One region of the Variovorax trehalosi genome, then DNA from elsewhere that is predicted to be linked to it. Evidence: riboswitches for the same ligand, from Rfam matches in the RefSeq annotation. Region 1 holds a riboswitch; the other holds the start of a gene.
The links. A riboswitch is a leader RNA that binds a small molecule or an ion and turns the genes downstream of it on or off. The one in region 1 is predicted to bind glycine.
Positions count from the first base shown of each region.

Region 2: linked by a shared signal. The riboswitch ahead of ACSFA7_RS18670 (D-amino acid dehydrogenase) and the one ahead of gcvT (glycine cleavage system aminomethyltransferase GcvT) in region 1 are both predicted to bind glycine.

Region 1 covers NZ_JBPJZG010000001.1:590,799-605,030, forward strand. Annotated here, with positions in the region: gene ACSFA7_RS02780 (alpha/beta fold hydrolase) at 1-1,270, shown strand, start outside; gene ACSFA7_RS02785 (Crp/Fnr family transcriptional regulator) at 1,213-1,944, opposite strand; gene gcvP (aminomethyl-transferring glycine dehydrogenase) at 1,961-4,870, opposite strand; gene gcvH (glycine cleavage system protein GcvH) at 4,920-5,291, opposite strand; gene gcvT (glycine cleavage system aminomethyltransferase GcvT) at 5,333-6,502, opposite strand; glycine riboswitch at 6,552-6,663, opposite strand; glycine riboswitch at 6,684-6,758, opposite strand; gene ACSFA7_RS02805 (hypothetical protein) at 6,941-7,369, shown strand; gene ACSFA7_RS02810 (ankyrin repeat domain-containing protein) at 7,379-7,756, shown strand; gene ACSFA7_RS02815 (hypothetical protein) at 7,818-8,393, opposite strand; gene ACSFA7_RS02820 (YybH family protein) at 8,513-9,016, opposite strand; gene ACSFA7_RS02825 (TRAP transporter large permease) at 9,095-10,387, opposite strand; gene ACSFA7_RS02830 (TRAP transporter small permease) at 10,399-10,911, opposite strand; gene ACSFA7_RS02835 (TRAP transporter substrate-binding protein) at 11,014-11,988, opposite strand; gene ACSFA7_RS02840 (anti-sigma factor) at 12,115-12,864, opposite strand; gene ACSFA7_RS02845 (RNA polymerase sigma factor) at 12,861-13,469, opposite strand; gene ACSFA7_RS02850 (tetratricopeptide repeat protein) at 13,521-14,006, opposite strand; gene ACSFA7_RS02855 (electron transfer flavoprotein-ubiquinone oxidoreductase) at 14,171-14,232, opposite strand, start outside.
Region 2 covers NZ_JBPJZG010000004.1:676,556-690,787, forward strand. Annotated here, with positions in the region: gene ACSFA7_RS18630 (LysE family translocator) at 1-520, opposite strand, end outside; gene ACSFA7_RS18635 (aminotransferase-like domain-containing protein) at 534-1,736, opposite strand; gene ACSFA7_RS18640 (VOC family protein) at 1,750-2,172, opposite strand; gene ACSFA7_RS18645 (DMT family transporter) at 2,172-3,131, opposite strand; gene ACSFA7_RS18650 (LysE family translocator) at 3,128-3,727, opposite strand; gene ACSFA7_RS18655 (aminotransferase-like domain-containing protein) at 3,831-5,276, shown strand; gene ACSFA7_RS18660 (PhaM family polyhydroxyalkanoate granule multifunctional regulatory protein) at 5,342-6,112, shown strand; gene ACSFA7_RS18665 (FIST signal transduction protein) at 6,158-7,435, shown strand; gene ACSFA7_RS18670 (D-amino acid dehydrogenase) at 7,446-8,747, opposite strand; glycine riboswitch at 8,838-8,953, opposite strand; glycine riboswitch at 8,965-9,057, opposite strand; gene rfbB (dTDP-glucose 4,6-dehydratase) at 9,173-10,252, shown strand; gene rfbD (dTDP-4-dehydrorhamnose reductase) at 10,249-11,139, shown strand; gene rfbA (glucose-1-phosphate thymidylyltransferase RfbA) at 11,172-12,068, shown strand; gene rfbC (dTDP-4-dehydrorhamnose 3,5-epimerase) at 12,065-12,613, shown strand; gene ACSFA7_RS18695 (glycosyltransferase family 2 protein) at 12,618-13,646, opposite strand; gene ACSFA7_RS18700 (GtrA family protein) at 13,643-14,020, opposite strand; gene ACSFA7_RS18705 (hypothetical protein) at 14,026-14,232, opposite strand, start outside.

The DNA.
Region 1 (14,232 bases):
TGGCTATGCCGTCATCAGCTTCGACCACCGCGGCCACGGCGACAGCGGCGGCGACAGCCGCATCATGGACCCCGAGGCCGAGATCGCCGATATCCGCAGCCTCGTCGACTGGGCGGAACGCGAACTGCCGCTGCGCAAGGGCGCCGATGGCCGCGCGCGCATAGGGACCATCGGCGGCTCCTACGGTGGCGGCTACCAGATGCAGCTCGCGCAGCGGGAGCCGCGCATCACCGCCGTGATTCCATCGATGACCTGGTACGACCTGCAGCACGCGCTCGCGCCGCAAGGTGTGTTGAAGGAAGGCTTCGTGCAGTTCGAATGCTTCATGGCCCAGCGCGGCAAGGTGCGCGACGGCGGCCTGCTGCGGCCGCTGTGCGACACGGCGCCCAGGCCGGGCGCCTGGGCATGGAACGACCTGGGCGCCGACGCGGCGCGGCTGCGCGACGCGTACCAAGCCCACGGCCCCTCGGGCGCAAGCTGGGCCGGGCAGCCGGTGCGGCGTGTCGACGCACTGGTCGTGCAGGCCAGCGAAGACGTGCTGTTCGACATGGAGGAGGGCCTGCGCAACTGGCGTTACCTGAAATCCGGTGGCGGCGACGTGCGGCTCATGGTGCTGCGCTCCGGCCATGTGAATCCGCGCGCAGGGCAGCGCGACAAGCCGGCGCGCTGCGGCGACGTCGATGCAATGGCGGCCATGGCGACCTGGCTCGACGCCAAGCTGCGGGATGTCGTGGATGCGGGGCTCGCGTCGGTGCCGCGCCTGTGCATCGCGCTGGACGACGGCACCGCCTACACGGGCACGGCGCCTGTCGCGGCGCAGGTCGGCGCAGCGCTTCCGCTGACCGACGTGCCCGCGACGACAGCGGGCCCCCGGTTCGTTCCGCTGTCCGTCGATGCGCTGGCGCGCCAGGGCGCCGGTGCCGTGCTGGCCGGTGTGCCCGAGGCCGAGCTCGAGGTGCAGGGCAAGGCCGGTCCCGGCGTGGCACTGGTCGGCCTTGCACTGCGGCGGCGCGGCGGCGAAGTGGTGTTGCTGTCCGACCAGGTGGTGCCCGTGCCGCCAGGCCGCCAGCGCATCGCGCTCGGTGGCGTGGCCGCGCGCATGCAGCCGGGCGACGAGCTGGGCGTGGCGTTGTTCGCGACGCACCCGCAGTATGTATGGGCGCCCGCGTCCACCTCGGGCGCACCGGTGGCCGGCATCGTTGCCGGCAACGCCTACGCAGTCTCGGGCCGCATGTGGCTGCCGCTCGCCACCGATGCGCTGCCGCAGTAGGTGCGCAGCGCATCGAGCTGCGTCAGCGTGACGACCTGGTAGCCGAGTTCGACGAGCCCTTCGGATTCGAGTTGCCGCAGGGCCGCGTTCAGCCGCGGGCGCGACATGTTGCAGTAGCTCGCCAGCTCGGCCTGCGACACGCGCAGCTCCAGCGAGCGCGGCGGAAAGGCCGAGGGGCTGAACAGCAGGGCCAGGATCTGTGCCACCTTGGCGATGGGCTCCAGCGTGCGGTCCGACAGCGTGACGGCCATCGATTGCGTGAGCCGTTCGCTCATCAGCCGCAGCACGAAGCGGTTGAACGCGGGGTTGGTGTCGAGCAGATGGAAGAACGCGGCCTTGGGCAGCTTGATGACCACCGCTTCGGACAGTGTCACCGCGTCGCAGAAGCGCGGTGCGTCCTGCAGCAGCTCGACCTCGCCGACCCAGCTGAAGGCCTGTCCCATGAAGGTCACGGCCTTGCCCGAGGCCGAGGTGGTGCACAGCTTCATGCTGCCGCGCCCCATGCCGATCCAATGCTCGGCGGGGCCGCCGCGGTGCCAGATGGCCTGGCCCGCGGCGAGTTCGACAAAGCGCAGTTGCGGCAGCAATGCCGCGCCTTCGTCGTCGCTCAGCGTGTGGGCCCACACGCAGCCGCGCCAGCGCGACTTGAGCGAGGCGACCTCGTCCGCGTTCATGGGCGCCTCGGGCGTCTCAGGCCTCTTCGGTTTCCTTGTAGTCGCCCACCGGCACGCAGCTGCAGAACAGGTTGCGGTCGCCGTACACGTTGTCCACGCGGCCGATCGGCGGCCAGTACTTGGCCAGCTTGAGTTCGGCCAGCGGGAACGCGCCGAGTTCGCGCGAGTACGGGTGGCTCCACTCCGTGCCGAGCAGGCTGGCCGCGGTGTGCGGTGCGTGCTTGAGCGGGTTGTCTTCCTTGGGCCACACGCCTTCTTCGATGCGGCGGATCTCGCCGCGGATCGCGATCATCGCGTCGATGAAGCGGTCGAGTTCGGCCAGCGGTTCGCTCTCGGTGGGCTCCACCATCAGCGTGCCGGGCACGGGGAAGCTCAGCGTGGGCGCGTGGAAGCCGTAGTCGATGAGGCGCTTGGCGACGTCTTCGGCGGTGACGCCGCTGGTGTCCTTGAGCGGGCGCAGGTCCAGGATGCATTCGTGCGCGACATGCCCGTTGGGGCTTGCGTACAGCGTGGGGTAGTGGTCCTTCAGGCGCGCGCTGATGTAGTTGGCGCTCAGGATCGCGGTCTCGGTCGCGGCCTGCAGGCCCTTGGCGCCCATCATGCGGCAATACATCCAGCTGATCGGCAGCACGGCCGCGTTGCCCAGCGGCGCGGCTGAAACGGCGCCGACGCCGTTCGATGCGACGCCGGCCGTCGCATGGCCCGGCAGGTACGGCACGAGGTCTTCGACCACGCAGACCGGACCCACGCCCGGCCCGCCGCCGCCGTGCGGAATGCAGAAGGTCTTGTGCAGGTTCAGGTGGCTCACGTCGCCGCCGAATTCGCCCGGTGCGGCCACGCCGACCAGCGCGTTCATGTTGGCGCCGTCCACGTACACGCGGCCGCCGTGTTCGTGCACGAGCTCACAGAGCTCCTTCACGCGCGTCTCGAACACGCCGTGCGTGCTGGGGTAGGTGATCATCACCGCGGCCAGGTGGGCGCTGTGCTTCTCGCAGGCGCGCTTCAGGTCGTCCATGTCGACGTTGCCCTGCGCGTCACAGGCCGTCACCACCACCTGCAGGCCCACCATCTGGGCGCTCGCGGGGTTGGTGCCGTGGGCCGACGAGGGAATCAAGCAGATGTTGCGGTGGCCCTGGCCCTTGGCTTCATGGAACGAGCGGATGGCCAGCAGGCCCGCGTACTCGCCCTGCGAGCCCGCGTTCGGCTGCAGGCTGATGCCCGCGTAGCCGGTCGCTTCGCACAGCCATGCGCGCAGTTGCGCATCGAGCTGCGCGTAGCCCAGCTGCTGCTCGGCGGGCGCGAAAGGGTGGATGTTCGCAAACTCGGGCCAGGTGATCGGGATCATCTCGCTGGTCGCGTTGAGCTTCATCGTGCAGCTGCCCAGCGGGATCATGCTGCGGTCGAGCGCGAGGTCCTTGTCCGAGAGGCTGCGGATGTAGCGCAGCATCGCGGTCTCGCTCTTGTGCGTGTTGAACACCGGATGCGTGAGGAAGGCGCTGCTGCGGCGCAGGTCTTCGGGAATCAGCGGCGTGGTGTGGGTGGCCAGGTCGTCGAAGCGCGGCATCGCGGTGCCGGCGGGAACGAACAGCGCCCACAGGGTTTCGATGTCGGCGCGCGTCGTGGTCTCGTCCAGCGAGATGCCCAGGTGCTGCTGCAGCCGCTGGCGCAGGTTGACGCCGCCGGCCTGCGCGCGCTCGATGATCGCGGCGGTGTCGTCGCCGGTGCGGATCGTGAGCGAGTCGAATGCGGTGGTGTTGACCGGCTCGCGGCCCATCTGCGACAGGCCCTTCGAGAGGATCGCCGTGAGCGCCGCCACGCGCTGCGCGATGCGCGTGAGCCCGTCGGGCCCGTGGTACACGGCGTACATGCTGGCCACGACGGCCGGCAGCACCTGCGCGGTACAGATGTTGGAGGTGGCCTTCTCGCGGCGGATGTGCTGCTCGCGCGTTTGCAGCGCGAGGCGGTAGGCGGGTTGGCCGTGGCTGTCGACGCTCACGCCGACGAGGCGGCCCGGCAGCGAGCGCTTGAACGAATCGCGGCAGGCCAGGTACGCGGCGTGCGGGCCGCCGTTGCACAGCGGCATGCCGAAGCGCTGCGTGGTGCCGCAGACGATGTCGGCATCCCATTCGCCGGGGGGCGCGAGCAGCGTCAGCGCGAGCAGGTCGGCCGCCACGCAGAAGGCGGCGTCGCATTGGTGGGCGTGGCCCGCGAGCGGACGCAGGTCGTGCACATGGCCGGTGGTGGCGGGGTACTGCGCGAGCACGCCGAAGAATTCGCCGCTCACCATGAGGTGCGGCAACGTCTCGGAGGCGGTGCTCACCTTGACCTCGATGCCCAGCGGCGCGGCGCGCGTCTTGATGACCTCGATGGTCTGCGGATGGCAGTCGCCCGAGACCAGGAACACGTTGCTCTTGCTTTTCACGCTGCGCTTGGCGAGCGTCATCGCCTCGGCCGCGGCCGTGGCTTCGTCCAGCATCGACGCGTTGGCGATGGCCATGCCCGTGAGGTCGCACACCATCGTCTGGAAGTTGAGGAGCGCCTCCATGCGGCCCTGCGAAATCTCGGCCTGGTAGGGCGTGTAGGCGGTGTACCAGGCGGGGTTCTCCAGCACGTTGCGCAAGATCACGCCCGGCGTGTGCGTGCCGTAGTAGCCCTGGCCGATGAAGCTCTTAAACACCTTGTTCTTCGACGCCATCGCCTTCAGCTCGGCCAGCGCCTCGGCCTCGGTCACCGGTGCGGGCAGGCGCATCGGCTTCGCACGGCGGATGGCCGCGGGCACGATGCCGTCGATGAGCTCCGCCCGCGTTTCCGAGCCGATCACCGGCAGCATGCGTGCCTCGTCCGCCGCATCGATGCCGATGTGGCGGGCGAGGAATTCTTCGGCGTTCTCTAGTTCTTGCAAAGAGGGAAGGGCGGGAATCGGCATGGCGGTGAAGGCTTGAGGAGAAGAAGGAAAGGCGGGGGAACGCGGTGGATCAGGATTCGGCTGCGAACTTGTCGTAAGAAGCGGCGTCGAGCAAGGCGTCGAACTGCGCGGGCTCGCTCAGCTTGACCTTGAAGAACCAGCCGCTGGCCAGCGGGTCGCTGTTGGCGAGCGACGGGTCGGCGCGCAGCGCTTCGTTCACTTCGGTGATCTCGCCCGAGACGGGCATGAACACATCGGCCGCGGCCTTCACCGATTCGACGACACCGGCGACTTCGCCCTGCGCGAAGGTCTTGCCGACTTCGGGCAGGTCGACGAACACGACGTCGCCCAGCGCGTCCTGCGCGTGCACGGTGATGCCGACGGTGGCAGCGCCGCCTTCGGCCGAGACCCACTCATGGTCCTTGGTGTACTTGATGCTCATGGGAAAACTCCTCGTGGAAAAAATTGAATAAGTGGCAGAGCCTAGCCGCGGTAGTAGCGGGTCGGCACAAAGGGCATGGTCGAGACTTCCATCGGCACCGGCTTGCCGCGCACGATGGCCTGCACGCGCGTGCCGGGCTCGGAGAACGCGGTGGCCACGTAGCCCATCGCGACGCAACGGTCGGCACTCGGGCCGAGCAGGCCGCTGGTGACGATGCCGATGTCCTGGCCTTCGAAGGATTGCAGCACCGTGCCGTCGCGCACCGGAATGCGTTCCAGCGCGACGAGGCCGACGCGCTTGCGCTTGAGGGTGTCGTGGTCGGTGTGGCCGGCCGCGCCTGCGGTGGTGGCAGCGAGCTGGGCGAGGATCTTTGCCGCGCCCGGGAAACCGCCTTCGCGCGCACCGCCCGCACGGCGCACCTTCTGCATCGCCCAGTTGAGCGAGGCTTCGACGGGCGTGGTGGTGGTGTCGATGTCGTTGCCGTAGAGGCAGAGGCCCGCTTCCAGCCGCAGCGAGTTGCGCGCGCCCAGGCCGATGGGCTTGACCTCGGGCTGCGCCAGCAGCAGGCGGGCGAGGGCGTCGGCATCCTTGCCGGCCACGGAGATTTCGAAGCCGTCCTCACCCGTGTAGCCGCTGCGCGTGACGAAGGCCGGGATGCCGCCGATCTGCACCGCACCGCCCGTCATGAACACGAAGCGCTCGATGCCGGGCGAAAGGCGCGCCAGCGTGGCTGCGGCCTGCGGGCCCTGCAGCGCGAGCAGCGCGTGGTCGGGCAGGGGCTGCACCTCGCAGCGCGTGCCGATCTTCTGCTGGATGTGCGCGATGTCCGCCGCCTTGCAGGCGCCGTTCACGATCACGAAGATCGAGCCGTGGCCCTCGTTGAAGAACATCAGGTCGTCCAGGATGCCGCCCTCGTCGTTCAGCAGCAGGCCGTAGCGCTGCTTGCCGGCGGGCAGGTCGATCACGTCGACGGGCATCAGGGTTTCGAAGGCGGCGGCGGCGTCGGGGCCGACCAGGCGCAGCTGGCCCATGTGGGAAATATCGAAAAGGCCGGCCGCATCGCGCGTGTGCTTGTGCTCGGCCATCAAACCGGAGGGGTACTGCACGGGCATCGAATAGCCGGCGAAGGGCACCATGCGGGCACCGAGCTCCACGTGGAGGTCGTACAGCGGTGTCTTGAGAAGTTGGGCGTCGGAAGCGGGAGAAGTCACCGGAGGCACTCCAAAGGGGCAGTCGAAATCCATGGCTGCAACGCCACGGGCCACCCCTGCTGTCCGCTTTACCTGAGAGATTCGCCCCACGATCGGGGTTTGCTCCTTCGGTGGGCCGGTGCAATGCAAGCATGCAACGGCCTCTCTCCAGCAAGGAAACGCCGGTGTGAACCGGCGCCTTGTCAGTCCTTTTGCCTGAGCGTTCGGGGATCCCCTGCGCCTTCGGCGGCCCCGTCGCGCGGGGCTCTCTCCTGACCCTGCCGAGTGTAGTGGACGAATCGCCCGACGTCGGAGCTCAAGACGTTTGCGCGGGATTTCGGTGTCATCAGTGCGGTGCGGCAAAACCGCACCAAGGCTTGGACAAATCCGTCTGGTGAGCCTCTTCTTTTGGCACTAGCATATTGGGCACATCAACACATCCCCAAAGGAACGCAAAGAATGACAGATGCCAGAAATATGAGCTTCGCGGATATCCAGAAGCGCATCCAGGAAATGGACGATGAACGGGCCCAACTGGAACTGGCATTGCAGGCCAAGCGCGGAGAAGAATTGAAGGTGCTGGCCGATGCCTATGCGAAGAAACTCGAAGCAGCCGGCTTCAGCATTGCGGAGGGCAAATCCGCGCTCGACCCCTACGACAAATCGGAAGCAAAACGTACGCGTTCACCCAATGGCAGTCGTGTATCGGAAGCCAAGGCCTATGTGAAGGGCACCGTCTACAAGGATCCCAATTCCAGCGCGACCTGGACAGGCGGAACAAAAGGCCGGCAACCACCGTGGCTCATCGCCGCGCTCGAAGGCGCGCCGGACAAGAGCAAGGCCTACGAAAAGCTCGCGGCAGGTGGCGACCACGTTAATAACGGCTGATGGCATTCAATGCCAAGTTTTGCAGCCATCACGCCGGCGATCATTGCCGGCGACGTCGACGCAGTTCATCATTTTTTCAAACATGATCTGAATGGAAATGCAAAAGCCGTGGACATATGTGGAGATACCTTGCTGCATATTGCTGCCCGCCACAACAAGACCACGGAAGTTCGTGCGATAGAGGTTTTGCTGATTGCTCATTGCCGGGTTGAGTTCAGCACGCCAAACAGGAGTGGAATTTGCGCCCGGGATATGCCGGATCAAATGAACGAGGCCAATGTCTCGAACAATGACCGATATCGCGAGATATTCAACGACCGTCTGGAATGGGTCATGGTGGACGATGGTCCGCCCGAGAAAGTAGAAATCAAATCCAGAAAAATCTGACCGAATCTTCACGGTGTCCGGGAGATGCCAGATCGTCAGAAGTGGAAGCGCAGATGCAGCGTCAATGCACCACTTCCGCCGGCGGCAGCAGCCGCTCGATGCGCTCGCGCAGCGATTCGGCCCGCTCGGCGCCGGCCGTCTTCTCGATTTCGCTGAGCATCAGCGCAGCAATGGTCAGCATCGCCTCGCGGTCGCGGGCTTCGCGCAGGGCGTCGCGCATCTGCAGGGCGAACTTCGGGTCGCGCCGCACGAACATGCGCTCGCAGATGTCGAACAGGAACATCCGCGTGGTGGCCAGCGAGCGCTTGCCGTCGAAGTTGTCGGCCGTGGTCGTGAGCTGGATCGGGTTGGCCGCGGGCACCGGCTCGGGCGGGGCGCTCGCCGTGGGCGGCTGCGCCGATGGGGCCGCGGCGGGCGCCGCGACAGGCGCGGCCGGCCGCGCGTCCTGCAGATACCCCTTGCTCACCAGCGCCAGGATCGCCTGCTCCGCCTCGATGCGGTTCGCGAACAGCGGGCTGAAATCGGTCAGCGAGCGTCGGCCGTCGGCCATCAGCAGCAGGGCGCGTTCACGCTGGCTGAGCGTGCGCTGCCCTCCCTGGAGTTCGTCGCGTGCCTTGTCGGTCTTGGTGGGAAACATGGCGGCCACAGCTTTCGGAGATCGAAGGCTGCAGCATCGTTGCAAGCGGTGACATCTTCATGAACCTGTTTGCCTTACAGGGGAAATCACCGCCGCCGGCCCGGCGGACGCTCGAATCCTCAGGCGCCGGTGCTTTCCTTGCGGATCAGCCACTTGTCGCCCACGCGCTGCAGTTCCAGCGTCTTGCGGTCGGTGCTCTTGAGCTTGTCTGCGACGTAGACCTGCTTGAAGCGCGCACTGGCGGTCTGGCCGTTGACGCTGATGACGAGGTCGTCGACCGTCACGCTGATCTTCGACTTGTTCGAAATGCGGGTGCGGCGCTCGGCTTCCCAGTGCTTCTTGTCCTGCTTCTTGGCCGGCGTGAAGTCGGGGGCGTAGGCCGCGAGGTAGCGATCCACGTCGCGAGCCGACCAAGCGTCGGCCCAGGCGCGCACGGCGGTTTCGACTTCGGCGATGCCCGCGCTGGGCGCCTGCGCGGGGGCGGCCGCTGGTGCCGGGGTTGCCGCAGCAGCCGCCGATGCGGCAGGTGCCGGTGGTTTTGCGGCCGGGGTGGCGGGCGTGGCAGCCAGCGCGGCCGTGGACAGCAGTCCTGCGGCGAGCAGGCAGGTGGCGAGTCGGTTCATGGTGCGGTTCCCTCGGATGTTGGTTTGTTGGCGTGGCGCCGATTCTGGCAGCGAACCGTTGCACAAACACCGGCCCCGCTACTTGAACCCCAGCGCCCGCGGCAGCCAGGTGCTCAGCGCAGGCACGAAGGTCAGGATCATCAGCACTGCGCCGTGCGCCCACAGGAACGGCACCAGCTCCTTCACCAGCGCCGACATCGGCACCTTCGACACGTTGCAAGTCACGAACAAGAGCCCACCCACCGGCGGCGTGATCATGCCGAGCGTGAGGTTGAAGATCACGATCATCGCGAAGTGCACCGGGTCCACGCCCAGCTTGATCGCCACCGGCGCGAGGATCGGCGCCAGCACCATCACGCCCGGCAGCGGCTCGATGAAGATGCCGAACAAGAGCAGGAACACGTTGACGATGATCAGGAACATCCACGGCGAGAGGTTCATGCTGATGAGCCACTCGGCCATCTGCTGCGGAATGCCCTCGATGGTCAGCACCCACGCGAACGAGGCCGACAGGCCGATGATGATCAGCACCGAGGCCGAGAGCAGGGCCGAGCGCGAGAGGATGTCGGGCAGCATCTTCCACTCGAGCGTGCGGTAGACGAACTTGCCGCACACCAGCGCATAGAACACCGCCACCACCGAGGCTTCGGTCGGCGTGAACCAGCCGGCGCGCATGCCGCCCAGGATGACCACCGGCAAGAGGATGGCGGGAATCGCCTTCCAGGTCGTGATGAGAATCTCGCGCAGCGGCGGCGTCTGACCGTCGCCCTTGTAGTTGCGCTTTTTCGAGACGTAGAAGTTCACCACGCACATCGCCACCGCGATCAGGATGCCCGGCAGGATGCCGGCCGCGAACAGCGTGCCCACCGACACGCTCTCGTCCTGCAGCGCATAGATGATCATGATGATCGAGGGCGGAATGATCGGCCCCACGATCGCGGTGGAAGCCGTGAGCGCCGCCGCGTACGAGCGGTCGTAGCCGGCCTTGTCCATCATCTTGATGAGCATCGACCCCGGCCCCGCCGCATCGGCCAGCGCCGAGCCCGAGATGCCCGAGAAGAAGGTGAGCGACACCACGTTGGTGTAGCCCAGGCCCCCGCGCCGGTGGCCGACGAACTGGCCCGCGAAGCGCAGCAGCACCTCGGTGAGCGAGCCGCCGCTCATGAGCTCGGCCGCGAGGATGAAGAACGGCACGGCCATCAACGGAAAGCTGTCGATGCCGGTGAAGGTTTCCTTCAGCAACACCATCAGCGGATAGTTCTCCGCAAGGATGAGCGTGGTGACGGTGGAGAGCCCGAGCGCAAAGGCCACGGGCACGCCGATGGCCAGGAAAATGCAGGCCGAGACGATGAGAACGATGCTGGCATCCATGGTCGTTCTCCTTACAGCGACGCCGAGGCGTTGGCGTCGAAGTGGGCGTCGGAGGCGAACTCGCGGTTCATCACGTAGCCTCGCACCACCAGCAGCCAGTGCACGATCAGCAGCACGCCGCCGAACAGCATCGCGCTGTAGATGTAGGCGAACGGAATCTGCGTGACGGCCGTGAGCTGGAACATCGTGCGCTGCATGTAGAGCCACCCGTACCAGACCATGAAGCCGAAGAAGGCGAACAGCAGTGCGGCGACGAAGGCGCGCACCGCGATGGCGCCCGCGCGCGGCAATGCGTCCTGCAGGTTCTCGACCGCGATGTGGCCGCCGTAGCGCAGCACCGGACCGGCGCCCAGGAAGGTGAGCCAGATCATCATGTGGCGCGAGACCTCTTCGGCCCACTCAAGCGAGTTGCTCGTGGTGTAGCGCATGACGACGTTGGTGAAGATGATGACCGACATGGCGGCCAGCAGAAGAATCAGCGCCCAGCGGTTGGCGGCAAGGAAGTAGCGCTCGAAGGCTTGCACGTTGTTGTTCTCGATCTCGGTCTCGGGGTCTTGGAAAAAGCGAAGCGCCCGGCGCACTGAAGCGGGCCGGGCGCGGTCGTCACAGGAAGCGGGCGCGCAGGCTTACTGGACGTCCGTGATCTTCTTGATGTTGTCGGCGCCGAACTCCTTGGCGTAGCCCGCATAAGCCGGCTTCAGCGCTTCGCGGAAGGCGGCACCGTCGACGGTCTTGGTGACCTTCATGCCGTCCTTCTCGAGCTGGGCGATGCCGTTGTTCTCGTCGTCGTTGACCTTCTTGCGCTGGGCCACGGCAGCCTTCTTGGCGGCATCGACGAAGACCTTCTTGTCGGCATCCGAGAGCTTGTTCCACACCTTCGGCGAGAGCAGCAGCAGCGCGGGCGAATACACGTGTCCCGTGAGCGACAGGTGCTTCTGCACCTGCGAGAACTTGGACGCCAGGATCACCGGAATCGGGTTCTCCTGCCCGTCGACCGTGCCCTGCTGCAGTGCGCCGAAGAGTTCGGGGAAGGCCATCGGCGTCGGCAGGATGCCGAAGGTGCGGTAGCCGTCCATGTGCACCTTGTTCTCCATGGTGCGCATCTTCAGGCCCGCCGCATCGCTGGGCTTGACGATGTCGCGCTTGCTGTTCGTCATGTGGCGAAAGCCGTTCTCCGTCCAGGCCAGCGCGATGATGCCCTTGCTCGGGAACTTGGTGAGGATGTCCTGGCCGATGGGGCCGTCCATCACCTTGCGTGCGTGGTCGTAGTCGCGAAAGAGGAAGGGGATGTCGACGATCTTGACTTCGGGCACGAAGTTGCCCACCGGGCCGGTCGAGGTGTTCACCAGGTCCTGCGTGCCCAGCTGGATCGCCTCGATCTGCTCGCGCTCGCCGCCCAGGGCCGAGTTGGCGAAGTGCTGGCACTTGAAGCGGCCTTGCGTGCCTTTCTCGACCTCGTCGCAGAACACCGTGGAACCCACGCCGTAGTGCGACTCCTTGGAGGTCGCGTAGCCGATCTTCAGCACCGTCGGTTGTTGGGCGAGGGCGGATGTGCCCAGGGCGAGCGAAAGGCAGGCGGCGGCGATGTGGCCGAGTTTCATGGTGTCTCCGGGGGGAATAGGGTCGGGGTCAGGAATGCGTCAGGCGCATTCGACTATGCCGCAACCGGGGGCTTTGCCGTGTCGGGAGTTTCACGGACGCCACCCGTGAAAACGCCCTCATCGGCCTCACCAGAGCTTGGCGCAGCTTCCGCTCAACACCACGTCGGCACTCGGGGTTGCAGGCGTCGCCGTGCGCTCGCGCGTGACGACGAGACGCGACACCTTCGACAGCAGTTTCTCGGAGGTGTCGGGCAGGGCCGACACCTGGGTTCCGCTGGCCGGAACCGTTCCCATGGCGAAAGGCGCCCCGTCGGCGGGTAAAGCCCACAAGACCAGTCGCTCATCGCTGGCCAACGCAGGTGAGAGGGGGGCGGCACCCAGCACCTTGAGCGTGAGCGTCTTGCCATGCCGCAGCGAACTCACGAGCAGCCGGCCCTGGCCCTGCGCATCGGTCAGCACGCCCACATAGCTTTGCGGCAGCCGTTCGCCCGAGCGCATCGCGAGCTGGTCGCTCGTGATGAAGAGGCCGGGTGCAGAAAGGATCAGCGCGCTCGCGGCGATCACCCCGGCCGCGATGCCGCCAAGCCCGAAGCCCGCGGGACGAAGCCATGCCGGCCAGCGCGAAGTGGATGCCTTGTGTTCTGCAGCCGGCCGTGTGCGCGCCTCGATCACGCGCCACAGATCGGCCGAGGGCCGGCGCGCCGGCACCGACAGGGCCAGCTTGCCCAACCGCTGCTCCCACTGCACCACAAGCGCGCGCACGTCGACGCGGTCGCGCTGCAGGCGTTCGAAGCGCCGCCGCGCACCACCTTCGAGCGTGCCGAGCACATAGGCCGATGCGAGCGCATCGAGCAGCTTGGTGTCGGTGTATCTCATGGCGTGACTCCTTGCGCGCTCAGGCAGGCGCGCAGCTTGTCGAGGCCGCGGCGTATCCACGCCTTCACCGAGCCCAGCGGCGCATTCATCTGCGCGGCCACCTCGGTGTGCGACAGGCCCTGGTAGTAGGCGAGCGCGAGGCTCTGGCGAAAGCTGCCGTCCAGCGCCGCCATGCAGCCTTCGATGCGCAGCGCCTGCATGGCCTGCTCGAAGAGCTGCAGCGCGCCGGGCGCGGTGTCGGTGCCATGCGGCACCTCGATGTCGTCTTCGGCATCGAAGTGCTGCTGCGGCTGCTCGTGCGCACTGCGCCGGGTGCGCGAACGCAGCGCATCGAGCGCCTTGTTGCGCACGATCGCGATCAGCCAGGTGATCGGCTGGATCTCCTGGCCGTCGACGCTGGCGCGGTAGCTGGCCGCGTTCTTCCAGATGTTCACGAAGGCCTCTTGCAGCACGTCTTCGGCTGCCTGTTCATTGCCCAACATACGAACCGCGACACCGAACAGGTGCAGGTGCGTGCGTTCGTAGATCTGGGCGAAGGCCGCGTGGTCCCCGCGCGCCGCTGCGGCGATCAACGTCTGCAGGCTGTCCGGAGGATGTCCATTCATGCGCGCGAGTATTGCACTCCGTGACAGCCCTGCGGCCGCGGCCGCAGGGCTTCAGCTCTTCTTGCCGCCGCTCGCCTTGAAGCTTTCGACCGAGGCCTTCAGGTCCTTGTATTCGCCGCAGCTCATGTTGCAGGCTTGGCCCAGCGCGGCCAGGCGTTGCTCGGCCTTGGGCAGGTCGCCCATCGAGATGTACAGCTCGCCCGAGTATTCGAGCGCGCCGAGGTGCTTCGGGTTGATCTTCAAGGCTGCGTCGTAGTACTTCTCCGAAGCCACCCACTTGCCCGCGCCCGATTTGCGCATCGTATAGCCCATGAGGTTGTTCCAGTCGGCGTTGCCGGTGTCGTTGACGCGCTCGAGCTCGCTGACGGCGGCGGCCCACTTGCTGTCGGCGATCAGCGCGCGGGCGGCGGCGAGGTTGCTGGCCGGCGCGGCCTTGGCGGCGGGGGCGGGTGCTGGCGTCATGTCCGCGGCGAGGGCGTGGCCGGCGGCCAGGGCGAAGGTGGCTGCGATGGCAATGCGGGTGAGCATGGTGTTCATGGCGAAAGATCCTCTCGAATGGTCGTTGAATGGATTGGCGGACGGCGATGTTTCATCGCCGTCCTGCTTCCATTTACGCCGCGGGTTTCCGAACGGACGCATCTTCGCGAAAAAAAATGAAAAAGCCCTCCGAAGAGGGCTTCCAGAAACAGCGCGGGGGCGCCTTACATGCCCACGTAGTTCGGCCCGCCACCGCCTTCAGGCGTCACCCACACGATGTTCTGCG
Region 2 (14,232 bases), on a different contig from region 1:
CGACCTGTCCGCTGCAGGCGCCCAGCAGCGTGTTGAAAGCGAGTGCGGCCACCGACAGCACGACGCCCAGCTGCACCAGCTGCAGCGGCACGCTCCCATGCGTCGGGTCGACGAACTGCGGCAGGAACACCATGAAGAACAGCAGCGCCTTCGGATTGACGAGGTTGTTCAGGAGCGCCATGCGCACGATGCGCCCGAAGCCGGCGGGCTGGGCCTGCGCATCCATGCGAAGGCCACCGCTTCGCAGCGCCTGCACCGCGAGCCACACCAGGTACAGCGCACCCGCATAGCGCAGCACGTCGAACGACGGTGGCCAGGCAGCCACCAGCGCGGTGACGCCGGTCGCAGCGAACAGCGTGTGCACCAGGTCGGCGGCCGAGATGCCGATCGCCGCCGCGAACCCGCCGCGCGGACCGTGTGCCACGCCGTGCGAAAGCACGAAGGCCATGTTCGGTCCGGGCGAGAGGAACAGCGCCAGCACGGCGAGCAGGAAGAGCGAGAGCGTGGCGATGCCGATCATCGTTCCCGCCCCCTCACACCGGTGCGGGCGCGAGCTTGTGCTCGCCCAGCAGTTCCAGCTCTTCGCGCAGCGTGACGGCGAGTGCGGCGATGGCCGTATCGATCTCCTCCACGCTGGCCGTCACGAACGACAGGCGCAGCGTGCGCGGATCGCCCAGCCCCGCATAGAACGGCGCGCCGGGCACGAAGGCCACGTTGCGCTCGACCGCCTTGGGCAGCAGCTTCACGGTGTCGATGCCCTCGGGCAGGCGCGCCCACAGGAACATGCCGCCCTTGGGTGCGTTGAACTTCACGTCCAGGCCGGTCATCTCGCGGGTGAGCGCGGCGATCATCGCGTCGCGCTGGCGCTTGTAGAGGGCGCGGATCGTCGGCACGTGGCGGTCGAGAAAACCGTCCTTCATCACCGCCGACACCATGCGCTGCGTGAAGATCGGCGTGTGCAGGTCCACCGCCTGCTTGGCCTGCAGCAGCTTCGGATAGATCGCCTTGGGCGCGACCAGGAAGCCCAGGCGCAAGCCGGGCGCCAGCACCTTCGAGAACGAACCCAGGTAGATGCAGCCTTCGGGGTTGCGCGCGGTCAGCGGCAGCGGCGGGGCTTCGTCGAACCAGAGTTCGCCGTAAGGGTTGTCTTCGATGATCGGCAGGCCCGCCTCGGCGGCAGCGGCCGAGACGGCGGCGCGGCGCTCCTCGGTCATGGTGCGGCCGGTGGGGTTCTGGAAGTTGGGCAGCAGGTAGACGAAGCGTGCGTCCTTTGCCTTGGCGACGAGGTCGTCGACGATCACGCCGTCTTCATCGCTCGCCACGCTCATCGGGTTCGGCTCCATCGGGCCGAAGGCCTGCAGCGCGCCGAGGTACGTGGGCGTTTCCACCAGCACCTTGCTGCCCGGATCGATCAGCACCTTGGCCACGAGATCGAGGCCCTGCTGCGAGCCGGTGGTGATGAGCACCTGCGCGGGGTCGACGTTCCACGGCAGCATGTCGGCCACGGCCTGGCGCAGCGGCGCATAGCCCTCGCTCGCGGCGTACTGCAGCGCGGCCTGGCCGTCGTTGTGCAGCACTTCGGCGCAGGCATCGGCAAAAGCCTGGATCGGGAAGGTCTTGGGCGAGGGCAGGCCACCGGCCAGGCTGATGATGCCGGGGCGTTCGGTGACCTTGAGGATTTCACGCAGCACTGACGGGTTCATCTTGGCGGCGCGGGCGGCGAGTTTCCAGTTCATGGTGTTTCTTCTTTCAGGCGGGTGAGGTGAGGTTCTGTGGAATGTCGCCACGGTACACAACATGGATTTTGTTGCCGTCCGGGTCGCGCAGGTAGGCGCCGTAATAGCCCTGGCCATAGCGTGGGCGGGGGCCGGGCGCGCCTTCGTCGCGGCCGCCCCGGCGCAGCGCCGCCTCGTGGGCGGCATGAACGGCATCGGCCGAGGGCGCGTTGAACGCGACCATGCTGCCGTTGCCGACACTGGCGGGTTCACCGTCCAGCGGGATGTACACGTAGAAGCGCGGCAGTGTCTGCCCGGGCGAGACCCAGCAGGCCGACTCGGGCCCGCCATCGGGCACGACGGCGCGGCGAACGAGGCCCAACGGCGCGAGCAGCGCGTCGTAGAAGGCGGCGGCGCGCGGCAGGTCGGTGCAGCCGACGGTGATGTGACTGAACATCAGCGTCCTCCGGTGCGGACTGCGGCGGGCAGCGCTGCCGCCGGCGCGACCGGCGGTTGCGAGAGCCGCTTGCCGATGACCACGGTGGCGACCACCGCGATCGCGAAGCCCAGCGTCACCACATCGAGCGGTTCGCCCAGGATCGGGATCGACGCGAGGATCGAGAGAAAGGGCTGCAGCAGCTGCGTCTGGCTCACGCGCAGCGCGCCGCCGAGGGCCAGGCCGCGGTACCAGGCGAAGAAGCCGATCCACATCGAGAACATGCCCACGTAGACGAAGCCCAGCCACGACGCCGTGGCGATCGGCTGCGTCGGCCACAGCGCCAGCGTGGCCGGCAGTGTGAACGGCAGCGCCATCACGCAGACCCAGCAGATCACCCGCTCGGCGCCCAGCGACGGCGTGACCTGCGCGCCGTAGATGTAGCCGAACGAGGCTGCGATGACCGCGCCCACCAGCAGCAGGTCGGCCCATTCGAAGCCGAAGCCGTGCCCGCTCTGGCTTGCGCGCAGTACCGAGAACACCACCACCAGCAGGCTGCCCGCGATGGCGCAGAGCCAGAAGCCCAGCCGCGCGCGCTGGTGCAGCACCCAGGCGGCGACCGCCGCGGTGACCAGCGGCAGCAGCGCCGTCACCACCGCCGCATGGCTGGCCGTGACCACCCGCAGCGCATAAGCCAGCAGCAGCGGAAAACCGATGCAGTTGCCCAGCACCGCGATGCCCAGCGGCCTCCACTGGTGCGCGGCCGGCCGCGGCGAGCGCGTGACGAGCAGGAAGATGGCCGACAGCACACCCGCCAGCGCCGCGCGCCCGAGCGTCACGAACCATGGCGAGAGCTGCGGCGCGTCTTGCGAGCCGGTGGCCAGCCGCGTCATCGGCAGCGTGATGGCGAACATGGCGACGCCGATCACGCCGAGCCACATGCCCAGTGTTTCGTCCTTGATATTGAGCTTCTTCCTCATACGCTCACCATCCACCACGCCGTGAGCACCAGCACCAAGCCCATTGCGCGGTTGAACCACAGGAGGCGCTTGCCCTTGGCGAGCCAGTCGCGCAGCAGCGCGCCGACCAGCGCATAGGCGAAGTTGCTGGTGAAGGCATAGAACAGCATCACCGGCGCGACGATGGCGAAGCGCGAGAGCGCATCGGGCTGGCCGGCGATCCACCCGGCTACCAGCGTGAGCGCGAGAAGCCAGGCCTTGATGTTGACGAACTGCAGCATCACGCCCTGCCCGAAGCCGACGGTGAGCTTGGCGCTGTCGGCCTTGCCCAGCGTGCCGCTGCCACTCAGCTTGTAGGCCAGCCACAGCAGGTAGCCGATGCCCAGCGCCTTGATCGCCAGGCGCAGCGGCGGCACCGCCACCACCAGTGCGCCGAGGCCGGCCGCGCAGATCGCCAGCAGCAGCGTCCAGCCGATCGGCACCGCGACCACGAAGCGCATCGCGCGCGGCAGGCCGCCATTGGCCGCCAGGGCGGTGGAAAGCGTGGTGTTGGGTCCGGGCGAAAAACTCATCGCCGTGGCCAGCACCAGCAGGGCGGTGAATTCTTGCCAGTTCATGACACAGACTCTAAACTTGTGACCATTACAGTTCCAATACAGATGGCCGGACAAACAAGGCATCTGTATTGGTGAAACCATCGACACAGCCTTTCGACACCGCATGCTGACTCGCACCTCCACCCAGTCGTTGACCGGCCAGCTGGCCGACCGCTTGGCCGAGCGCATCCGCACCCGGTTGCTGCCGCCCGGTGCCCGGCTGCCCTCGGTGCGCGAATGTGCGCGGCAGCAGGGCGTGAGCCCGTACACGGTGGTCGCCGCGTATGACCAACTGCTGGCGCAGGGGCTCGTCGAAGCCCGCCGTCAGCGCGGCTTCTACGTGCGCGACTCAGCACAGACCCAGGACGGTCGTACGGCCAAGGCCTCCGACGCCGTCGGCGTGAACGACATGCCGGCGGCGATGGCCGTGCAGATGATGGCCTCGCGTGTACCGGCCGACGCGAGTTCGCTGATCCGCAGCATGTTCCACCGCCCGAGCGACAAGCCGCAGCCCGGCATGGGCGTGTTCCCGCCGGACTGGATGTCGTCCACCTTCATCCCCACGGCCGTGCGGCGCATGACCAGTACAGCGGTGCTGCAGGAACTGTCGCTCCAGTACGGCGAGCCCTCCGGCGACATGAGCCTGCGCCGCAGCCTCTCGCAGAAGCTCGTGGGCATCAACGTGCCGGCCGCACCCGACCAGATCATCACCACCATCGGCGCGACCCATGCGCTGGACATCGTGAGCCGCACGCTGCTGCGCCCGGGCGATCCGGTGATGGTCGAGGAGCCGGGCTGGGCGCTCGAATTCGCGCGGTTGGAGGCGCTGGGCATGCGCATCCTGCCGGTGCCGCGGCGCGCCGACGGGCCCGACCTGGAGGTGATGGCGCAGTACTGCGCGCTGCACAAGCCCAAGCTCTTCGTGAGCGTGAGCGTGCTGCACAACCCGACCGGCTACAGCCTCACGCCCGGGAGCGCGCACCGGGTGCTCAAGCTGGCGAACGAGCACGACTTCCACATCGTCGAGGACGACACCTACAGCCACCTCGCGCCCGAGCACGCCACGCGGCTGAGCGCGCTCGACGGGCTGCAACGCACCGTCTACGTGAGCGGCTTCGCCAAGATCATCGCGCCCAACTGGCGCATCGGCTTCCTGGCCGCGTCGCCCGCGCTGAAGGAGCGGCTGCTGGAGACCAAGCTCCTGGCCACGCTGACCTCGCCCACGCTGTTCGAGCGGGCGTTGTCGTGGTGCATCGACCAGGGCCAGCTGCGCCGGCATGCGGACCGCATACGCATCCGGCTCGACGGCGCGCGCGGGCGGGCGGTGAAGCTCGCGATGTCGCACGGCTGCACCTTCGCCTCGGAGCCGGCGGGGCTCTTCGGCTGGGTCGACACGGGTGTGGATACCGACGCGCTGACCCAGCGCATGCTCGATCAGGGCTACCTGCTGGCGCCGGGCTCGCTGTTCCATGCGCGCCGGCCGCCTAGCACGATGATGCGGATCAATTTCGCGACTTCGCAGGACGCCGCTTTCTGGAAAGTTTTCAGCAAGGTCAGAAGCGAGCTTTGAGGCCGGACGCCGGGGGCTTGGAGTAAGCTGCCAGCACAAGAAAACCCAGCCAGGAGACCTCCCGCATGACCAACGCCAGCCAACCCTTCAACTTCAGCCAGTTCGTCCCTGGATTCGACTTCCTGAAGAACCTGGCCGGAGGCGCCGCAGCGGGCACCGGCGCCGCATCGTCGGTGCCGGGCATCCCGAGCCTGGCGAGCTGGGTAGCGCCCACGCTGAGCGTGGAGGAGGTCGACAAGCGCATCCAGGAACTCAAGACCGTGCAGTACTGGCTCGAGCAGAACGGCCATGCGCTCAAGGCCACGATCCAGGCGCTCGAGGTGCAGAAGATGACGCTCTCGACCCTGCGCGGCATGAACGTGCGGATGGAAGACCTGGCGAGCGTGTTCACCAAGCAGGCTGCGGCCGCTACTGCTGCGCCCGCGCCGTCGCCCTTTGCGGCCGCCGCACCCGCTCCGGAGCCCGAGCCGGTCGAGGAAGAAGACGAAGCCGAGATCGAGGAAGAAGAAGCACCCGCGCCCGGGAAAAAGCCGCGCGGCAAGTCCGCCTCGGGCAAGTCGGCTGCAGCCGAAGGCGTGGTCGATCCGATGCAATGGTGGGGCTCGCTGACTGAGCAGTTCCAGCAGATCGCGAGCACGGCGCTGCAGGACGCGGCGCAGCTCAAGGTGCCTGCCATGGCCCAGCCGCTGGCCGATGCGGTCGGCAAGGTGATGGGCAAGCCGACGGCTGCCGCCAGGAAGCCCGCAGCCAAAACTGCGGCAAAGAAGGCGGCAATGCCCGCAGCGAAGAAAAAGACGTCGACTGCCGCCCGCAAGCGAACCACCGGCCGCCGCTGACGTCCTACACATTCCACTTTTGAAGAGAACGGGTTGGCACGCATCATGAAGTTGTTTCCCACCGGCCATGCCACCCATCCGCAATGGCGCATGGCGGCCGGCCTCGTGCTGGCCCAGTTGCGCGCGCAGATGGCCCTGCCCGACTACGCGTCGTCGCCAACGCTCGGGCTGCTCTACATCACCGACCACTACGCGGCCGAGGCGCAGGAGATCCTCGATCACCTGAGCGCCGAGCTGCCCGAGGTGACCGACTGGTCGGGAACGGTCGGCATCGGCGTTTCGGCCAACAACGCCGAATATTTCGACGAGCCGGGCATGAGCCTCATGCTCTGCGCGCTGCCGAGCGACCAGTACCGCGTGTTTTCGGGCGTGGCGCCGCTGAGCAATTCGGAGATGAGCGGGTTCGAAGCGCACACCGCGCTCGTCCACGCCGACCCCGCGACGCCCGACCTCACCGAGCTGATCGGCGAGATGGCCGGCCGCGTCGACACCGGCTATCTCTTCGGTGGGCTCTCCTCAGGTCGCGGCGGCGCGCTGCAATTCGCGGTGGGCGGCAACGGCAACATCCGCGGCCATGGCGCGGCCGGGGGCGTGTTCTCGGGCGGCCTGTCGGGCGTGGTGTTCGGCGAGGGCGTGCGGCTGGTGTCGCGCGTCACCCAGGGCTGCCAGCCGCTGCGCTCGGGCGTGCGCGAGCGCGAGATCACCGAGGCCGACGGCAACCTCCTGCTCAAGCTCGACGGCGAGCCCGCGCTCGACGTGCTGCTGGCCGACCTGCAGGTCTCGCTCGACCGCCCGCAGGAGGCCATCGACGCGGTGCGCAACACGCTGGTGGGCCTGGCCGACGCGGGCAGCGACGGCGTGCGCCGCACCGGCGACCTGGGCGCCGACGTGCTGGTGCGCCACATCATCGGCCTGGACCCGACGCGCCGCGGCATCGCGATCGCCGACACGGCCGAGGCTGGGATGCGGCTGACTTTCTGCCGCCGCAATGCGCAGGCCGCGCGGGCGGACCTGATGCGCATCTGCGCGGAGATTCGCGAAGAGCTGGAGCCCGAAGAACAGACGCTGGCCACCGCCCGTGCCGTGGCCGCCGGCGAAGCGGAGGCGGCGCCTCACCCCGCGCGCCGCATCGCGGGCGCGGTGTATGTGAGCTGTTCAGGGCGCGGTGGTCCGCACTTCGGCGCGCCCGGCGCCGAGCTGCAGATCGTGCGCCACGCGCTGGGCGATGTGCCGCTGGTCGGCTTCTTCGCCGCGGGCGAAATCGCCCGGCATCACCTGTATGGCTACACCGGCGTTTTGACGGTGTTCACCAGCAAGGATTGACGGGTCGCGATCAGGCTGCTTGCAGCACGCGCGGCTGCGGCGCCAGCATGCCCGTGAACGCGAAATCCACCTCCGGCACAAGCCCGCTCACGATCCGCGCGATCGACTTGCCCGAGCCGCAGGCGTGCGTCCAGCCGAGCGTGCCGTGGCCGGTGTTCAGGTACAGGTTCGGCAGCTTCGTCTTGCCGATCATCGGCACGTTGCTCGGCGTCGCGGGGCGCAGGCCCGTCCAGAACTGGGCCTGCTCGGTGTCGCCGGCGCCGGGGAACAGTTCCTCCACGCGCCGCACGATGGCTTCGCAGCGCACGCGGTTCAGGTCGCGGTCGTAGCCGTTGAGCTCGGCCGTGCCGGCGATGCGGAGGCGATCGCCCGATTCGGACGTGTAGCGCGAGAACACGAGCTTGAACTCGTCGTCGGTCAGCGAGACCTGGTGCGCCTTCGAGGCGTCCTTGACGGGCAGCGTCACCGAGTAGCCCTTGGCCGGATAGATCGGCAGGCGGATGCCCAGCGGCGCCGCATACAGCGGGCTGAGCGAACCCATCGCCAGCACGAAGGCGTCGCCGCGGATGCGCTGGAAGCGGCCTTCGTTGTCGGTCGCCTCGACGTGGTCGATGCTGCCGCCGGCTTCGCGCAGCGCGGTCACCGTGTGGCTCATGAGGAACTTCACGCCGGCCGCGGCCGCGAGGCCGACCAGTTCGCGCGCGAAGCGGTTGGCGTCTCCCGATTCGTCTTCAGCCGTGTAGGTGGCGCCGGCCAGCTGGGGGCGGATGTGGGCGAGGGCGGGCTCGATCTTCACCGCCTCGTCAGCCGAGATCACCAGCCGTTCGCAACCGAGGGCGCGCATCTGCTCGGCGGGCGCGAGGGCGCCGTCGAACTCCTTCTGCGTCGTATAGAAATGCAGGATGCCCTGGGTGCGCTGGTCGTAGCTGAGGCCCGTGTCGCGGCGTAACTGCTGCAGCATGTCGCGGCTGTAGGTGCCCAGGCGCACGATCTGTTCGATGTTGTGCCTCGTGCGCGCCGGCGTGCATTCGCGCAGAAACTGCAGGCCCCAGAGCCACTGGCGCATGTCGGCGCGGATGCGAAAGAGCAGCGGCGCGTCTTCCTTGCCCAGCCACTGCAGAACCTTGAGCGGTGCGCTGGGATTGGCCCACGGTTCGGCGTGGCTCACCGAGATCTGCCCGCCGTTGGCGAAGCTGGTTTCGGCGGCCGGGGTGGCCTGCCGGTCGATCACGGTCACTTCGTGGCCGAGTTGCTGGAGGTAGTAAGCCGAGGTCACGCCGAGCAGGCCGGCGCCAAGAACGATCACGCGCATTGCAAGTACCTTTGAGGTGCAGCGCTTGAATGGCGGGCGTGGTGTGCTATTGATTCAATAGCAAGCAACCGGACGCCCGCCGTCCAAGTTGCCGCTCCCCCTGTCCTCGGTACCTGAGAGATTCACCTGTTGCACTTTTGCAACGGGTTTGCTCCTTCGGTGCATCGCGATCCCTGCGGGTGCGATGGCTCTCCAGACGGCGTTTGATGTGATGCAGTACTGACCCCCTGTTCGGGCCGACCTGAGCGTTTATGGGAGTTTGCGCCTTCGGTAGGGCCACCGGGGTGGCCCGCTCTCCTGCAGTGGGGGCGATTGTAGGTGGGTACCGGCGATGCGCCAACCCCGGGGTTCGGCCCCTTGGGCCGATGGGATAATCATCCGTTCATTCGCCGGACGGCGATCGTTCGACAACAACAGGGGACCTCATGATCCTGGTAACCGGCGGCGCAGGCTTCATTGGCGCCAATTTCGTACTCGACTGGCTCGCACAGAGCGATGAACCGGTCGTGAATCTCGACAAGCTGACCTACGCGGGCAACCTCGAGACGCTCGCGTCCCTCAAGGACAACCCGAAGCACATCTTCGTGCAGGGCGACATCGGCGACAGCGCGCTGCTCGACCGCCTGCTGGCCGAGCACAAGCCGCGTGCCGTGGTCAACTTCGCGGCCGAATCGCACGTCGACCGCTCGATCCACGGCCCCGAAGACTTCGTGCAGACCAATGTGCTGGGCACCTTCCGCCTGCTCGAATCCGTACGCGGTTTCTGGAATGCGCTGCCCGCCGACCAGAAGGCGGCCTTCCGCTTCCTGCACGTGTCGACCGACGAGGTCTACGGCTCGCTTTCCAAGACCGACCCGGCCTTCACCGAAGAGAACAAGTACGAGCCCAACAGCCCCTACTCGGCCAGCAAGGCCGCCAGCGACCACCTCGTGCGCGCCTGGCACCACACCTACGGCCTGCCGGTGGTCACCACCAACTGCTCGAACAACTACGGGCCGTTCCATTTCCCCGAGAAGCTCATTCCCCTGATGATCGTCAACGCCCTGGCCGGCAAGCCGCTGCCCGTGTACGGCGACGGCATGCAGGTGCGCGACTGGCTCTACGTGAAGGACCACTGCAGCGCCATCCGCCGCGTGCTCGAAGCCGGCAAGCTCGGCGAGACCTACAACGTGGGCGGCTGGAACGAGAAGCCCAACATCGAGATCGTCAACACCGTCTGCGCGCTGCTCGACGAGCTGAGCCCCAAGGCCGGCGGCAAGCCGTACAAGGAACAGATCACCTACGTGACCGACCGCCCCGGCCACGACCGCCGCTACGCCATCGACGCGCGCAAGCTCGAGCGCGAACTCGGCTGGAAGCCCGCCGAGACCTTCGACAGCGGCATCCGCAAGACGGTCGAGTGGTATCTCGCGAACGGCGAGTGGGTGCGCAACGTGCAAAGCGGCGCGTACCGCGAGTGGGTCGAGAAGCAATACGACGCCGCACCGGCGAAGGCCTCTGCATGAAGCTGCTGCTGCTGGGCAAGGGCGGACAGGTCGGCTGGGAGCTGCAGCGCAGCCTCGCGCCTCTGGGCGAACTGGTGGCGCTCGATTTCGACAGCACCGACTTCAACGCCGACTTCAGCCGCCCCGAGCAACTGGCCGAGACGGTGCTGAAGGTGCGCCCCGACGTCATCGTCAATGCCGCGGCGCACACCGCGGTCGACAAGGCCGAGAGCGAGCCCGAGTTCGCGCGCAAGCTCAACGCCACCTCGCCCGGCGTGGTGGCCGAGGCCGCGCAGCAGATCGGCGCGCTGATGGTTCACTACTCGACCGACTACGTCTTCGACGGCAGTGGCAGCAAGCCCTGGAAGGAAGACGACGCGACCGGGCCGCTCAGCGTCTATGGCAGCACCAAGCTCGAAGGCGAGCAGCTGGTGGCTCAGCACTGCGCAAAGCACCTGATCTTTCGCACCAGCTGGGTCTATGCGGCACGCGGCGGCAACTTCGCGAAAACGATGCTGCGCATCGCCAAGGAGCGCGACAAGCTCACGGTCATCGACGACCAGTTCGGCGCGCCCACCGGCGCCGAGCTGCTGGCGGACATCACCGCGCATGCGATTCGCGCGACGCTGCAGAACCCGTCCAAAGCCGGGCTCTATCACGCAGTGGCCGGTGGCGTGACCACATGGCATGGCTATGCGCGCTTCGTGATCGAGCAGGCGAAGGCGGCGGGCGTGGAACTCAAGGCCGGCCCCGAAGCGGTCGAGCCTGTGCCGACCACTGCATTCCCGACGCCGGCCACGCGGCCGCACAACTCGCGTCTGGACACGACCAAGCTGCAATCGACCTTCGGCCTCGTGCTGCCCGAGTGGCAGTCCGGTGTCGCCCGCATGTTGCGCGAAACCTTTTGATATCCGCAGAGCAAGAGAGACACGAACACCCCATGACCAAGACGACGCAACGCAAAGGCATCATCCTCGCCGGTGGCTCGGGCACCCGTCTGCATCCCGCGACGCTGGCGCTCAGCAAGCAGCTGCTGCCGGTGTACGACAAGCCGATGATCTATTACCCGCTGAGCACCCTGATGCTCGGCGGCATGCGCGACATCCTGATCATCAGCACGCCGCAGGACACGCCGCGCTTCCAGCAACTGCTGGGCGACGGCAGCCAGTGGGGCATGAACCTGCAGTACGCGGTGCAGCCGAGCCCGGATGGTCTGGCGCAGGCGTTCATCATCGGGGACAAGTTCGTGGGGAATGACCCGAGCGCGCTGGTGCTGGGGGACAACATCTTCTATGGCCATGACTTCGCCCACCTCCTGGCCGATGCGGATGCCAAGACCTCGGGTGCGACGGTGTTCGCCTACCACGTGCACGACCCCGAGCGCTACGGCGTGGTGGCCTTCGATGCCAAGGGCCGGGCGAGCAGCATCGAAGAGAAGCCGCTCAAGCCCAAGAGCAGCTATGCGGTCACGGGCCTCTACTTCTACGACAACCAGGTCGTCGACATCGCCAAGGCCGTGAAGCCCAGCGCGCGCGGCGAACTCGAGATCACCGCGGTCAACCAGGCGTACCTCGACCTCGACCAGCTGAATGTGCAGATCATGCAGCGCGGCTATGCGTGGCTGGACACCGGCACGCACGACAGCCTGCTGGAAGCCGGACAGTTCATTGCAACGCTCGAGCATCGTCAAGGCCTGAAGATCGCCTGCCCCGAAGAAATCGCATGGCGCAATGGTTTCATCTCGACCGAGCAGCTTGAGAAGCTCGCGGCGCCGCTGGAAAAGAGCGGCTACGGCAAGTACCTCAAGCACCTGCTGAACGACGAGGTGCGTTCATGAAGGCCACGCCCACCGCAATCCCCGAAGTGATCGTGATCGAACCCAAGGTGTTCGGCGACGCACGGGGCTTCTTCTTCGAGAGCTTCAACCAGAAGGCCTTCGACGAAGCGATCGGCAAGCATGTCGACTTCGTGCAGGACAACCATTCGCGATCGGCCAAGGGTGTGCTGCGGGGGCTGCACTACCAGATCCAGCAGCCGCAGGGAAAACTCGTGCGGGTGGTGCGTGGTGCGGTGTTCGACGTGGCCGTTGACATCCGCAAGTCGTCGCCGACTTTTGGCAAATGGGTGGGTGTCGAGCTGAACGAAGACAACCACAAGCAGCTCTGGGTGCCGGCCGGATTCGCCCACGGTTTCCTGGTGCTGAGCGAGACCGCGGAATTCCTCTACAAGACCACCGACTACTACGCGCCCGCCCACGAGCGCGCGATTGTCTGGAACGACCCGCAGCTGGCCATCGAATGGCCCGCGACCGGCGTCGAGCCGCAGTTGTCGGGCAAGGACGCCGCGGCGTCGCTGCTGGCGAACGCCTCGCTGTTCGACTGATCGATCAGTGCGGCGCCGGCGGGCGCTGCGCTTCTTGTCGTGCATCGTCCGTCAGCGGCGGCAACTGCGGGTGCAGGGCCTGCGTAGGCTGGCTCGACACGTCGTAGTTGAGCCACGACAGCAGCAACTGGAACCCCAGGATGATCGGCAGGGCCGACGCCATCACCGTCCCGGCGGAGGCCACGCCACCGCTGATGCGGTTCGAGAGCAGATGCTCGGCGCCATAGAGGATGCCGAACGCCAGCAGCGGCACCGCGCACACCAGCTCCAGCGAGGCGAGCGAAAAATCCGAGACGAAATAGCGGTAGAGCACGCGCTTGAAGAAGTTGCGCGTGTTGCCCTTCAGGAACGGCGCGATCACCTTCGCCGGACTCAGGCTCGACGGCTCGCCGTCGTAGGCGGCCTTCATCGGCATCTCGGAAACCACCGCCCGCAACAGGTTCAGCCGGAACAGCATGTCGGACTCGAAGAAGTAGCGCTTCGCGATCTTTTCCGTGTCCAGTTCGGCCAGCACCCGGGTGTGGATCGCGGTGTATCCATTGGTCGGATCGAACAGTTGCCAGTAGCCGCTGGACGCCTTGGTGATGAACGAGAGCGCGACGTTCCCGATGAGGCGAAGCGGTGGCATCGCGGCCACACCGCCGGCGATATGGAAGCGGTTGCCTTTCACGTAGTCTGCCTGCCCCGAAAGGATCGGGCTGCAAAGCTGCGGGATGCGTTCCGGTGCCATCTGCCCGTCGCCGTCGATCTTGACGACGACCGATGCGCCCGTCTTCATCGCCGCGATATAGCCGGTGATCACCGCGCCGCCCACGCCCAGGTTCTCGCTGTGGAAAAGCACGGTGACCCGCGGGTCGGTGCTGTGCGCCTGCACCGTTTGGCCGGTCTGGACCGGGCAGCAGTCATCGACGACGAAGATCCAGCCGACTTCCGGGCCGATGCGCCGGACCACATCGAGGGCCAGTTCGCCCGAGCGGTAACACGGGATGACGACGGCGATGGAGGGTGAGACGGCGTTCGGTGATGGCGTCATCGGTAGACCCAGGTCTTTGAAATGAAGAACGAGACGAACGCCAGCACCAGCTCGATCCCGAGCTTGGCCGCAAGCAATCGATGGTCGGAGACATGGTGGCTTGCCAGCGTGACCAGCTCCGAACTCACCAGGGTCAGCACCAGCCACAGGACCAGCAGGCGGACGAAGCTCTTCTTGGAGGTCGATGCCGTGTTGTCGGGCTGCCTGAACGTGATGGCGCCGTTCAGCGCAAACCCGAGCAGAAGCGCGAGGAACCGGGAGAGAGAGTTCGCGATCCACGGTGTGACCGACAGCTTGAGCAGCAGGTAGAAGATCAGCGTGTCGGCGACGAGTTGCGTCACGCCGATCACGCCGAAGAGGAAGAGTTGCCGCATGGCTTTCAGAACAGCCTGAGCCGGGCGCTCAGGTCCCGGGTCTTGTAGAGCGCGTCGCCGGCGGCCGTGGGCTGCGGCTTGCACAGGCAATAGAGCGTATGGGTCGGGCCCACGAGGGTGGGCTCGGCCTCTGCGCGCAGCACGGTCCGCAACGCGGGGCGATCAGCCGGATCGTTTTTCGCGAGCACGAAGCCGATGCCGTGGTGCGACAG